Regions from separate parts of the Streptomyces sp. NPDC088794 genome, predicted to be linked through region 1. Evidence: riboswitches for the same ligand, from Rfam matches in the RefSeq annotation. Region 1 holds a riboswitch; each other region holds the start of a gene.

Region 1 (3,217 bases):
CCCGCCTGTCCTACCGGCTCGGCAGGAAGGCCGACGGCAAGGCCGCCGCGAAGGGCTACCGCGCCGGCCAGATCGCCTCCGCCGGACTGGTCTCGCTGGCCCACGGCACCAACGACGCGCAGAAGACGATGGGCATCATCACCCTCGCCCTGGTCGCCGGCGGCGCCGTCGCCCCCGACTCCGACCCGCCCACCTGGGTCATCCTCTCCGCCGGTCTCGCCATCGCGCTGGGCACCTACCTGGGCGGCTGGCGCATCATCCGCACCATGGGCAAGGGCCTGACCGAGCTTCAGCCGCAGCAGGGCTTCGCCGCCCAGACCAGCGCGGCGACCGCCATCCTGGCCTCCTCGCACCTCGGCTTCTCCCTCTCCACCACGCACGTCGTCTCCGGCTCGGTGATGGGCGCGGGCCTCGGCCGCAAGGGCGGCGTGGTCCGCTGGTCGACGGCGACCCGCATGTTCGTCGCCTGGGGCCTGACCCTGCCGGCCGCCGCCCTGGTGGGCGCGCTCGCCGAGTCCGTCACCGACCTGGGCGACTGGGGCACGGCGGTCGTCGCCGTCTTCCTGATCGCCTCCAGCGCGGCCATCTGGAAGCTCTCCCGCCGCGAGGTCGTCGACCACAGCAACGTCAACGAGACCGAGGAGCCGCCCGGCGTGGTGACCACGGCGATCGCCGCCGTGACCCCGCCTCCCGCGGGCCCGGTCACCGACGACCTGACGGCCACCATCCCGGCGCCCACGACCCCCGCGGCCGATCCGGCCGCCCCGTCGGCCGCCCCCGCTCTCTGATCCCCGCCCACCGGTAACGAAGGAATCACCAGCATGCACATCGACTGGGCGGCCCTCGGCTCCGTCTTCGGCGTCAGCCTCGTGGTCACCGTGGGCCTCGTGGCCCTGTTCACCCTCGGCGTCGCGGGCCTGTCCCGCCAGGAGAAGGCGACGGCCCAGGGCGGCTCGGCCACCCTCGCGGTGACCGGCGCCTACGTCTGCTTCGCGGCGTGCGCGGCGGCTGTGGCGTACGGGATCTCGCTGATCGTCGCCTGATCCCCGCACGTTCCTCGACCTATCGTCCGCCGACCTCCGACGGGCCCTGTGTGGGCCTCAGCACACTCTCCCGTCGCAGGTCAGCGGCAAGTTGACGGTTCTTCCAGGCCCGTGGTGGACTGCCGGGGCCAAGTACGGCGGCAAGAGAGGAAGCCGGTGTGATTCCGGCGCGGTCCCGCCACTGTCACCGGGGTAGGTAGTCCCGGGAGCCAGGAACTCTCGCCGTCGCTCTCTTCGAACCAGGGCGCGGACACCCTGAGTGAGGACAATTCGCCATGCGCGGCCGCCTGTTGAGGTCCATCACCCGAGCTCTGCCCGACCCGACGGCCGGCTGAGCCGATGCGTGCCGATCGCGTCTTCGCGTACGGCGCCGCCGCCGGCCTCCTCGGTGACCATCTGCTCGGCGATCCGCGCCGCGGCCATCCGGTCGCCGCGTTCGGCCGGGCCGCGGGCGCCGTGGAGCGGGTGCTGTGGCGCGACCACCGCGGCTGGGGCGCCCTGCACACCGCCGTGTGCGCGGGCGGCGCCGTCGCCCTCGCCGCCGCGGCAACGTCCGCCGTACGCCCCTCCCGTACCGCCTCCGTCGCGCTGACCGCCGCCGCCACCTGGGCCGTCGTCGGCGGCACCTCCCTCGCCCGTGAGGCGGGGGCCATCGGGCAGGCGCTGGCGGCCGGGGACATCGAGAGCGCGCGGGCCCGGCTGCCCCACCTCTGCGGGCGCGACCCCCAGGCCCTCGACGCCGACGGGATCGCCCGGGCCGTCGTCGAGTCCGTCGCCGAGAACACCTCCGACGCGGTGGTGGGCGCGCTGGTGTGGGGTGCGGTGGCGGGCGTGCCGGGCCTGGTCGGCTTCCGGGCCGTGAACACCCTCGACGCCATGGTCGGGCACAAGTCGCCCAAGTACCGCCGCTACGGCTGGGCTTCGGCCCGCCTCGACGACGTGGCCGGCTGGCCGGGGGCGCGGCTCACCGCCGTCCTCGCGACCGTGGCGGGCGACGATCCGCGCGGGGCGGTACGCGCCTGGCGTGCCGACGCCGGCAAGCACCCGAGCCCCAACGCCGGGCCCGTGGAGGCCTCGTTCGCGGGGGCGCTCGGGGTGCGGCTGGGCGGAACGCTGGCCTATGGAGGGCGAGTCGAGCACCGGCCCGTCCTCAATGGCGCCTCGGGGCGCGCGGTCGTCACACAGGACATCGAGCGGGCCGTACGGCTGTCCCGGCGCGTCGGTCTGCTCGCGCTCGGCGTGAGCGTCGCCGGGCGGCTGCTCGCGAAGGGGCGCAAGTCATGAGCGGCGGCGGGCTGTTGGTCGCCGGGACCACCTCGGACGCCGGCAAGAGTGTCGTCACCGCCGGAATCTGCCGGTGGCTGGTGCGGCAGGGCGTGAAGGTCGCGCCGTTCAAGGCGCAGAACATGTCCCTCAACTCGTTCGTGACGCGCGAGGGCGCGGAGATCGGGCGGGCGCAGGCCATGCAGGCGCAGGCCTGTCGGATCGAGCCGACCGCGCTGATGAATCCCGTGCTGCTCAAGCCCGGTGGCGAGCGGAGCAGTCAGGTCGTGCTCATGGGCAGGCCCGTGGGCGAAATGAGTGCGCGTGGCTACCACGGCGGGCGGCAGGAACGGTTGCTCGGGACCGTGCTCGACTGTCTCGCGGAGTTGCGGGGCACGTATGACGCGGTGATCTGTGAGGGGGCCGGCAGTCCTGCCGAGATCAATCTGCGGCGGACCGACATCGTGAACATGGGGATCGCGCGCAACGCGCGGCTGCCCGTGCTCGTGGTGGGCGACATCGACCGCGGGGGCGTCTTCGCCTCCTTCTTCGGGACGGTCGCGCTGCTCAGCCCGGAGGATCAGGCCCTGATCGCCGGGTTCGTCGTCAACAAGTTCCGTGGCGATGTGTCGCTGCTGGAACCGGGGTTGGAGATGCTGCTCGGCCTCACCGGGCGGCGGACGTACGGCGTGCTGCCGTTCCAGCACGGCCTCGGGATCGACGAGGAGGACGGGCTGCGCATCTCGCTGCGCGGGACCGTGCGGGAATCCAACACCGCGCCGCCTGTCGGCGAGGACGTGCTGCGCGTCGCCGTGTGCGCGATCCCGCTCATGTCCAACTTCACGGACGTGGACGCGCTGGCCGCCGAACCGGGCGTCGTGGTGCGGTTCGTGGACCGGCCCGAGGAGCTG
Region 2 (3,217 bases), on a different contig from region 1:
GGCAACCACACCATCGTGTTCGCCTAGGCTGAGTGCCGGCGCTTAATCGTTCTGGAGGCGGGAGTGTGCCGGCATGGGGCGTTCCGGCCGGGTGACGCTGAGTGACGTGGCCGAGGCGTCCGGAGTCTCCCGGGCGACCGTGAGCTTCGTACTGAACGACGACCCCCGGCAGACCATCTCCGGGGCGACCAGACAACGGGTCCTGGCCGCCGCGCACAAGTTGGGGTATGTCCCGCACGGCATCGCCCGGGCACTGCGCGAGGGGTCCTCGCGCATCGTCGTCCTCAATGTCGACGAGGGCCTGGAGGGCAACTTCTCCCGGAGCTATGTCCTGGGCCTGGACGAGGAGCTGGCCGCCCACGACCACGTCCTGCTCGTGCGGCACGGGCACACCGCGCCCGAGGCCACGCAGAAGATCCTCGACACCATAGTGCCGCGGGCCGTGCTGCGACTCGGCGAGGTCTACATGCGCGAGCACGGTCCCATCGAGGAGGACTGGGAGAACGGGTTCGCCGCCAACGCCGCCCTGCAGATCGGCCATCTCGCCGAACGGGGGCACACCCGGATCACCATGGCCATGCCCGACCACGACTTCCCGCTCACCGAGGCCCGCCTCGGGTTCGCCCGCGAGGCCGCCCGGCGCCTTGGCCTGCCACCCCTGGAGCGCCTCGTCGTCCCCCGCCCGCGAGAGGCCGGCGCGGTCGCCGTCGGGGCGTTCCGCGCGGCCCATCCGGACGTGACCGCCGTGGCCGCCTTCGACGACGACATCGCACTGCGTACCCTGACCGCCCTGCGCGACCTCGGACTTCGGGTGCCCGAGGACATGGCCGTGATCGGCTTCGACGAGACCGAGCACGGCTCCCTGACCACGCCCGCGCTCACCACCGTCCACATCGACGCCGAAGCCCTCGGCCGGCTCGCCGCCCGGGCCGCCCTCGGCATCGACTCGGAGGGCCTGACGCCCGTGCGGGGCCGGATCGTGGTCCGCGCCTCGGTGTGACCGGCGCGCGGGACCGCCGGGCGTAGGGCGCCCGAACCGGCGTATCCACGCGGTGATTTGACGGCCCAGGCCGATGATCCTCGTCACTCGGCGGGCGAGACCGGCATCACCCCAGGTAGCGCGGTATTGGCCATGTTCGCGACACACGGTACGGTCACTCTGATATCGACGACACCAAAACGGAAGCCGGTGGGAGTCCGGCACGGTCGCGCCACTGTGTGCCACCCCTTTAACGGAGGGGGGCGAGTCAGACCCGTAGCCGTCGTCCTGTGCACCACCGAGATGGGACGCGAACTCCCAGAGGAGGCCCTGCCATGGCGCAGCATGTCGCTCAGCCGACAGCCACCACCCCCGTTCTCCCCGCCAAGCTGCCGATCGGCGCGATCGTCCCCTGGGCGGTCTTCTTCGGCATCCTGATGCTGGTCCTGCTGTACTTCGTCGGCGCCGAACAGGGCGCCACCTCCCTCGTGTCCGGTTCGGACGTCCACGAGTGGGTGCACGACGCCCGTCACCTGCTCGGCTTCCCCTGCCACTGACCCGAGGGAAACCAGCACTCACATGAACTCCGCAACAGTGCGAAACCTTCTCGTGCGGGGCATGCTCGCCGGCCTCGCCGCCGGTGCGCTCGCCCTCGTCGTCGCCTACTTCCTCGGTGAACCGAACGTCGACAAGGCGATCGCCTTCGAGGACGCGCACGCCCACGAGCACGAGATGGAGATCGTCTCCCGCTCCCTGCAGTCCACCGCCGGCCTGGCCACCGGTGTCCTGATCTACGGCGTCGCGTTCGGCGGCATCGCCGCCCTCGGCTTCTGCTTCGCGCTCGGCCGCGTCGGCAGGTTCAGCCCGCGCGCGACCGCGCTGCTGCTGTCCGGCTGCGCTCTGCTGGCCGTCTACGTCGTCCCGTTCCTGAAGTACCCGGCCAACCCGCCGGCGGTCGGCGACCCCGACACCATCGGCAAGCGGACCACCCTGTACTTCCTGATGATGGTGCTCAGCGTGCTCCTCGCGGTCGCCGCGACCATCCTCGGCAAGCGGCTCGCCCCGAGTCTGGGCACCTGGTACGCGACCGTCGTCGCGCTCGCCGCGTTCGCCGTGGTGATCGGGCTGGCGTACGCGTTCCTGCCGGTCATCAACGAGGTCCCCGCGGACTTCCCGGCCACCGTGCTGTGGCGCTTCCGGCTCTCCGCGCTGGCCATGCAGATCACCCTGTGGGGCGGATTCGGCCTGGCCTTCGGCGAGTTGGCCGAACGGCTGCTGAACCCGAAGCCCGCACGGGTCCCGGCGCCTACGGCGGTGCCCGCGGCCCACTGACACGACCGACCTGACGAGAGGGCCCCGCGGAACCGTCCGGGGCCCTCTCGCGTTCTTCCGTCCGTTAGGCGCCGGCACCGGGACGCGACCTCATGAACCACCGGCCGACGGGACTTGAGCCGCCTCGGCCGTATCCAGCGGCTGTCCGATCCGTACGTTCCAGCGGCCGGCCCGCCCACTGACCGTGGTGGCGGTCAGCGGCAGCACGTCCAGCCGCCAGAAGGCCGCCGCGGGCGCGCCCAACGCGTGCACCACCACGGCCCGTACGACGTCCGGTTCGACCACGGCGAGCGTACGGCCGTCCGTGGCGAGGGACGCCTCCAGCCACCGTGCCACCCGCGCGCACAACTCCTCGACGGACTCCCCGCCGTGCGGAGCGGACGCCGGATCGGCCAACCACCGGGCCACCGCCTCGGGCTCACCGGCGCCGACCTCGGCGAGGGTGAGCCCCCGCCAACGCCCCACGTCCAGCCCCGCCAACTCCGCCGCTTCCTCGGACCCGTTGAGGCCCAGCGCGGTCGCCGTCTGACGGCAGCGCGTGCTGGGCGAGACGACGACCCGTGCGGCCGACGGCAGGGCTCCGGCCGCGGCACGAGCTCCCGCCTCCCCGCCGGCCTCGATCGAACCCCCGTCGTCGAAGCGCGCCTGGCGCAGCGAGGTGCTCATCGCGGGCGAGATGAAGGTGACACGGCTGGTCACGGGCGGCTCCTCCTGATGCGGTTCACGGTGTACGGGTCCGGTGTACGGGTCTCCATTGGACACGGCCCGTACGTGCACCGACCGGGGAGGGTTCTCCAACTGCCCTCCCCGGCCGACGGATCCCGGCATCAGGCCCCGGACAGTTCCTCACGGACCGTGCGGGCGGCGGCGACCAGGTTCTCCAGCGAGGCCCGGGTCTCGGGCCAA
Region 3 (3,217 bases), on a different contig from region 1:
ACGCGCTGTCCTCCGCCGAGGCCCGCCGGGCTGTCGGCCTGGTCCCGCAGACCCCCGCCGACCTGCTCTATCTCGAAAGCGTCAAACAGGAACTCGGCCAGGCCGACACCGAGTCGGCCGGCGGGGAGCCGGCCCGCGCCATCCTGGACCGGCTCGCGCCCGGCATCCCCGACGACACCCACCCGCGCGACCTGTCCGAGGGACAGAAGCTGGCACTCGTCCTGGCCATCCAACTCTCCGCCGCACCCCGAGTGCTGCTTCTCGACGAGCCGACACGCGGCCTCGACTACCGCGCAAAGACGGAACTCGTCCGGATCGTCGACGCGCTGGCCGCCGAGGGCCGGGCCGTCGTCATCGCCACCCACGACGTCGAGTTCGTCGCCCGCGCCGCCGACCGGGTCGTCGTCATGGCGGAGGGGGACATCGTCGCCGACGGGCCCACCGCCGAAGTCATCACGGCCTCACCGGTGTTCGCGCCGCAGACGGCGAAGATCCTCGCTCCGCTGCCGTTCCTGACCGTCGATCAGGTGCTCCCGCTGCTGGACGGGGACTCCGACCGATGACCGCACTCCGTACCTCCGCCCCGGCCATCCGGCTCACCGGCCGCGCCGGGATCGTGATGGCGCTCGCCGCGATCCTCGGCGTGGTCGCGTTCTTCTGGCCGTTCGTCGTCGCACCGGGCACCTTCGGCTCGAACTACGCACCCCCGCTCATCTTCGGCGTGCTGCTGGTACTCGTCCTGTGCGTCGTCCTCTCCGAGATCGCCGAGGGCGGTATCGACTCCAAGGCGCTCGCGATGCTCGGCGTCCTGTCCGCCGTCAACGCGGCGCTGCGTCCACTGGGCGCCGGCACCGCGGGCATCGAGACCGTCTTCTTCGTCCTCGTCCTCGCCGGACGCGTCTACGGGCCCGGCTTCGGCTTCGTCCTGGGGTGCACCTCGCTGTTCGCCTCCGCCCTCATCACCGGCGGGGTCGGGCCGTGGATGCCGTACCAGATGTTCGGTTGCGCGTTCGTCGGCATGCTCGCCGGCTTCCTCCCCAGAGCGAGCGGCCGACGCGAGGTACTGCTCCTCGCCGTCTACGGCTCGCTCTCCGGCTATCTCTTCGGCTTCCTGCTCAACCTCTCCTTCTGGCCGTTCTCCCTCGACCCGAACAACTCCATCGCCTATCTGCCCGGCCTGCCGTTCACCGAGCAGTGGCATCGCTACGTCGCCTTCGACATCGCCACGTCCCTCGGCTGGGACACAGGGCGGGCGGTCACCAACTTCCTCTGCATCCTGCTGGCGGGACCGGCCGTCCTCACGACGTTCCGCCGGGCCGCCCGCAAGGCCCGATTCCGGGCGCCGGTGCGTTTCGCCGCTCCCGCGCGAGCGGCCGATCCAGGCGACTCCTGAACGGAACCCGAATAGCCGCGCGGCCGTCGGCACTGGATTTACTAGGACGTCCAACTATATGCTCGTGCCCCAAGGTCCGCGGTGCAGGGAAGCCGGTGTGAAACCGGCACGGTCCCGCCACTGTGACCGGGGAGTTCGCCGTCGAGCAGGACGCCACTGACGAGCTGGATGTCGGGAAGGCGGACGGCGCGCGCTGATCCGGGAGTCAGGATACCGGCCGCGGTTTGTTCCGTGTTGTCCACGAGGATGGAGCAGACACGCATGGCACCGGTATGCGTTCACGATCCCGGCAGGGGCCCACTGCCTGTTGCCGAGTCTTTCCGGCATTCCACCGTCAGGACCTGACGGCCCTTCGCCATACGCGATCCTGCGCGGCCCCCCCCGCACGTGTGCGCTTTCGGCGTCCGTGCCGGTGGCGAGCGCGCCATTCCTGGACCCCACCTGACGAGAGCAGGCATCCATGGTCCACGCACAAGACCGCGCTCCCGTGCGCGAGTTGAGTCATTTCGTCGGCGGCAAGCACACCCCGGGAACCTCGGGGTCCTACGGCGATGTGTACGACCCGAACACCGGCGAGGTGCAGGCCCGCGTCCCGCTCGCGAGCCGCGCCGAGACCGAGGCCGTCATCGCCGACGCCACCGAGGCGCAGCGCGAGTGGGGTCAGTGGAACCCGCAGCGCCGCGCCCGCGTCTTCCTCCGCTTCCTCCAACTCGTCGAGGGGGAGCGGGACTCACTGGCCCGGCTCCTCTCCTCCGAGCACGGCAAGACCGTCGCCGACGCGCACGGCGACCTCCAGCGCGGCCTCGAAGTCGTCGAGTTCGCCGCCGGCATCCCGCACCTGCTCAAGGGCGAGTTCACCGACAACGCCGGCACGGGCATCGACGTCCACTCCCTGCGAGCCCCGCTCGGAGTCGTCGCCGGCATCACCCCCTTCAACTTCCCCGCGATGATCCCCCTGTGGAAGGCGGCGCCCGCGCTGGCCTGCGGCAACGCCTTCATCCTCAAGCCCTCCGAACGCGACCCTTCCGTTCCGCTCCGGCTCGCCGAACTCTTCCTGGAAGCGGGCCTGCCGCCCGGCGTCCTGAACGTCGTCCACGGCGGCAAGGAGACCGTCGACACCCTTCTCGAAGACCCCCGCGTCGAAGCCCTCGGTTTCGTCGGCTCCACCCCGATCGCCGCGTACGTCTATGCCACCGCCGCCGCGCACGGCAAGCGCGCCCAGTGCTTCGGGGGCGCCAAGAACCACATGATCGTCATGCCGGACGCCGACCTCGATCAGGCCGTGGACGCCCTGATCGGCGCGGGCAACGGCTCGGCGGGGGAGCGCTGCATGGCGATCTCCGTCGCCGTCCCGGTCGGCGAGGCCACCGCCGACGCGCTCGTGGCCCGACTGAAGGAGCGCATCGGGTCGCTGCGCATCGGCCGCAGCGACGACCCCGAGGCCGACTTCGGACCGCTGGTCGGCCGGGACGCCGTCGACCGGGTGCGCTCGTACGTCGACCTCGGCGTCGAGGAGGGCGCCGAACTCGTCGTTGACGGACGGGACTTCGTCCTGCCCGGCCACGAGGACGGCTTCTTCGCCGGAGCCTCCCTCTTCGACCGGGTCACCCCGGCCATGCGGATCTACCAGGAGGAGATCTTCGGCCCGGTCCTGTCCGTGGTCCGCGCCGCCGACTACGAGGAGGCCCTGCGCCTGCCCAGCGAGCACCTCTACGGCAACGGCGTCGCGATCTTCACCCGGGACGGCGACACCGCCCGCGACTTCACCCGGCGCGTGAACACCGGCATGGTCGGCGTCAACGTGCCCATCCCGGTGCCCGTCGC

The links. Region 1 has a riboswitch for cobalamin ahead of ACIP6U_RS41370 (cobalamin biosynthesis protein). Riboswitches for the same ligand answer to the same signal wherever they lie in the genome.
Region 2: linked by a shared signal. The riboswitch ahead of ACIP6U_RS01600 (CbtB-domain containing protein) and the one ahead of ACIP6U_RS41370 (cobalamin biosynthesis protein) in region 1 are both predicted to bind cobalamin.
Region 3: linked by a shared signal. The riboswitch ahead of ACIP6U_RS43945 (CoA-acylating methylmalonate-semialdehyde dehydrogenase) and the one ahead of ACIP6U_RS41370 (cobalamin biosynthesis protein) in region 1 are both predicted to bind cobalamin.

The regions. Positions count from the first base shown of each region.
Region 1 is NZ_JBIVKB010000020.1:66,222-69,438, forward strand. Features, by position in the region: gene ACIP6U_RS41360 (anion permease) at 1-788, shown strand, start outside; gene ACIP6U_RS41365 (hypothetical protein) at 822-1,043, shown strand; cobalamin riboswitch at 1,122-1,285, shown strand; gene ACIP6U_RS41370 (cobalamin biosynthesis protein) at 1,383-2,327, shown strand; gene ACIP6U_RS41375 (cobyric acid synthase) at 2,324-3,217, shown strand, end outside.
Region 2 is NZ_JBIVKB010000001.1:328,000-331,216, reverse strand. Features, by position in the region: gene purU (formyltetrahydrofolate deformylase) at 1-27, shown strand, start outside; gene ACIP6U_RS01605 (LacI family DNA-binding transcriptional regulator) at 74-1,000, shown strand; cobalamin riboswitch at 1,130-1,279, shown strand; gene ACIP6U_RS01600 (CbtB-domain containing protein) at 1,315-1,536, shown strand; gene ACIP6U_RS01595 (CbtA family protein) at 1,559-2,311, shown strand; gene ACIP6U_RS01590 (histidine phosphatase family protein) at 2,402-3,010, opposite strand; gene metE (5-methyltetrahydropteroyltriglutamate--homocysteine S-methyltransferase) at 3,139-3,217, opposite strand, start outside.
Region 3 is NZ_JBIVKB010000023.1:98,673-101,889, forward strand. Features, by position in the region: gene ACIP6U_RS43935 (ABC transporter ATP-binding protein) at 1-563, shown strand, start outside; gene ACIP6U_RS43940 (ECF transporter S component) at 560-1,393, shown strand; cobalamin riboswitch at 1,449-1,630, shown strand; gene ACIP6U_RS43945 (CoA-acylating methylmalonate-semialdehyde dehydrogenase) at 1,854-3,217, shown strand, end outside.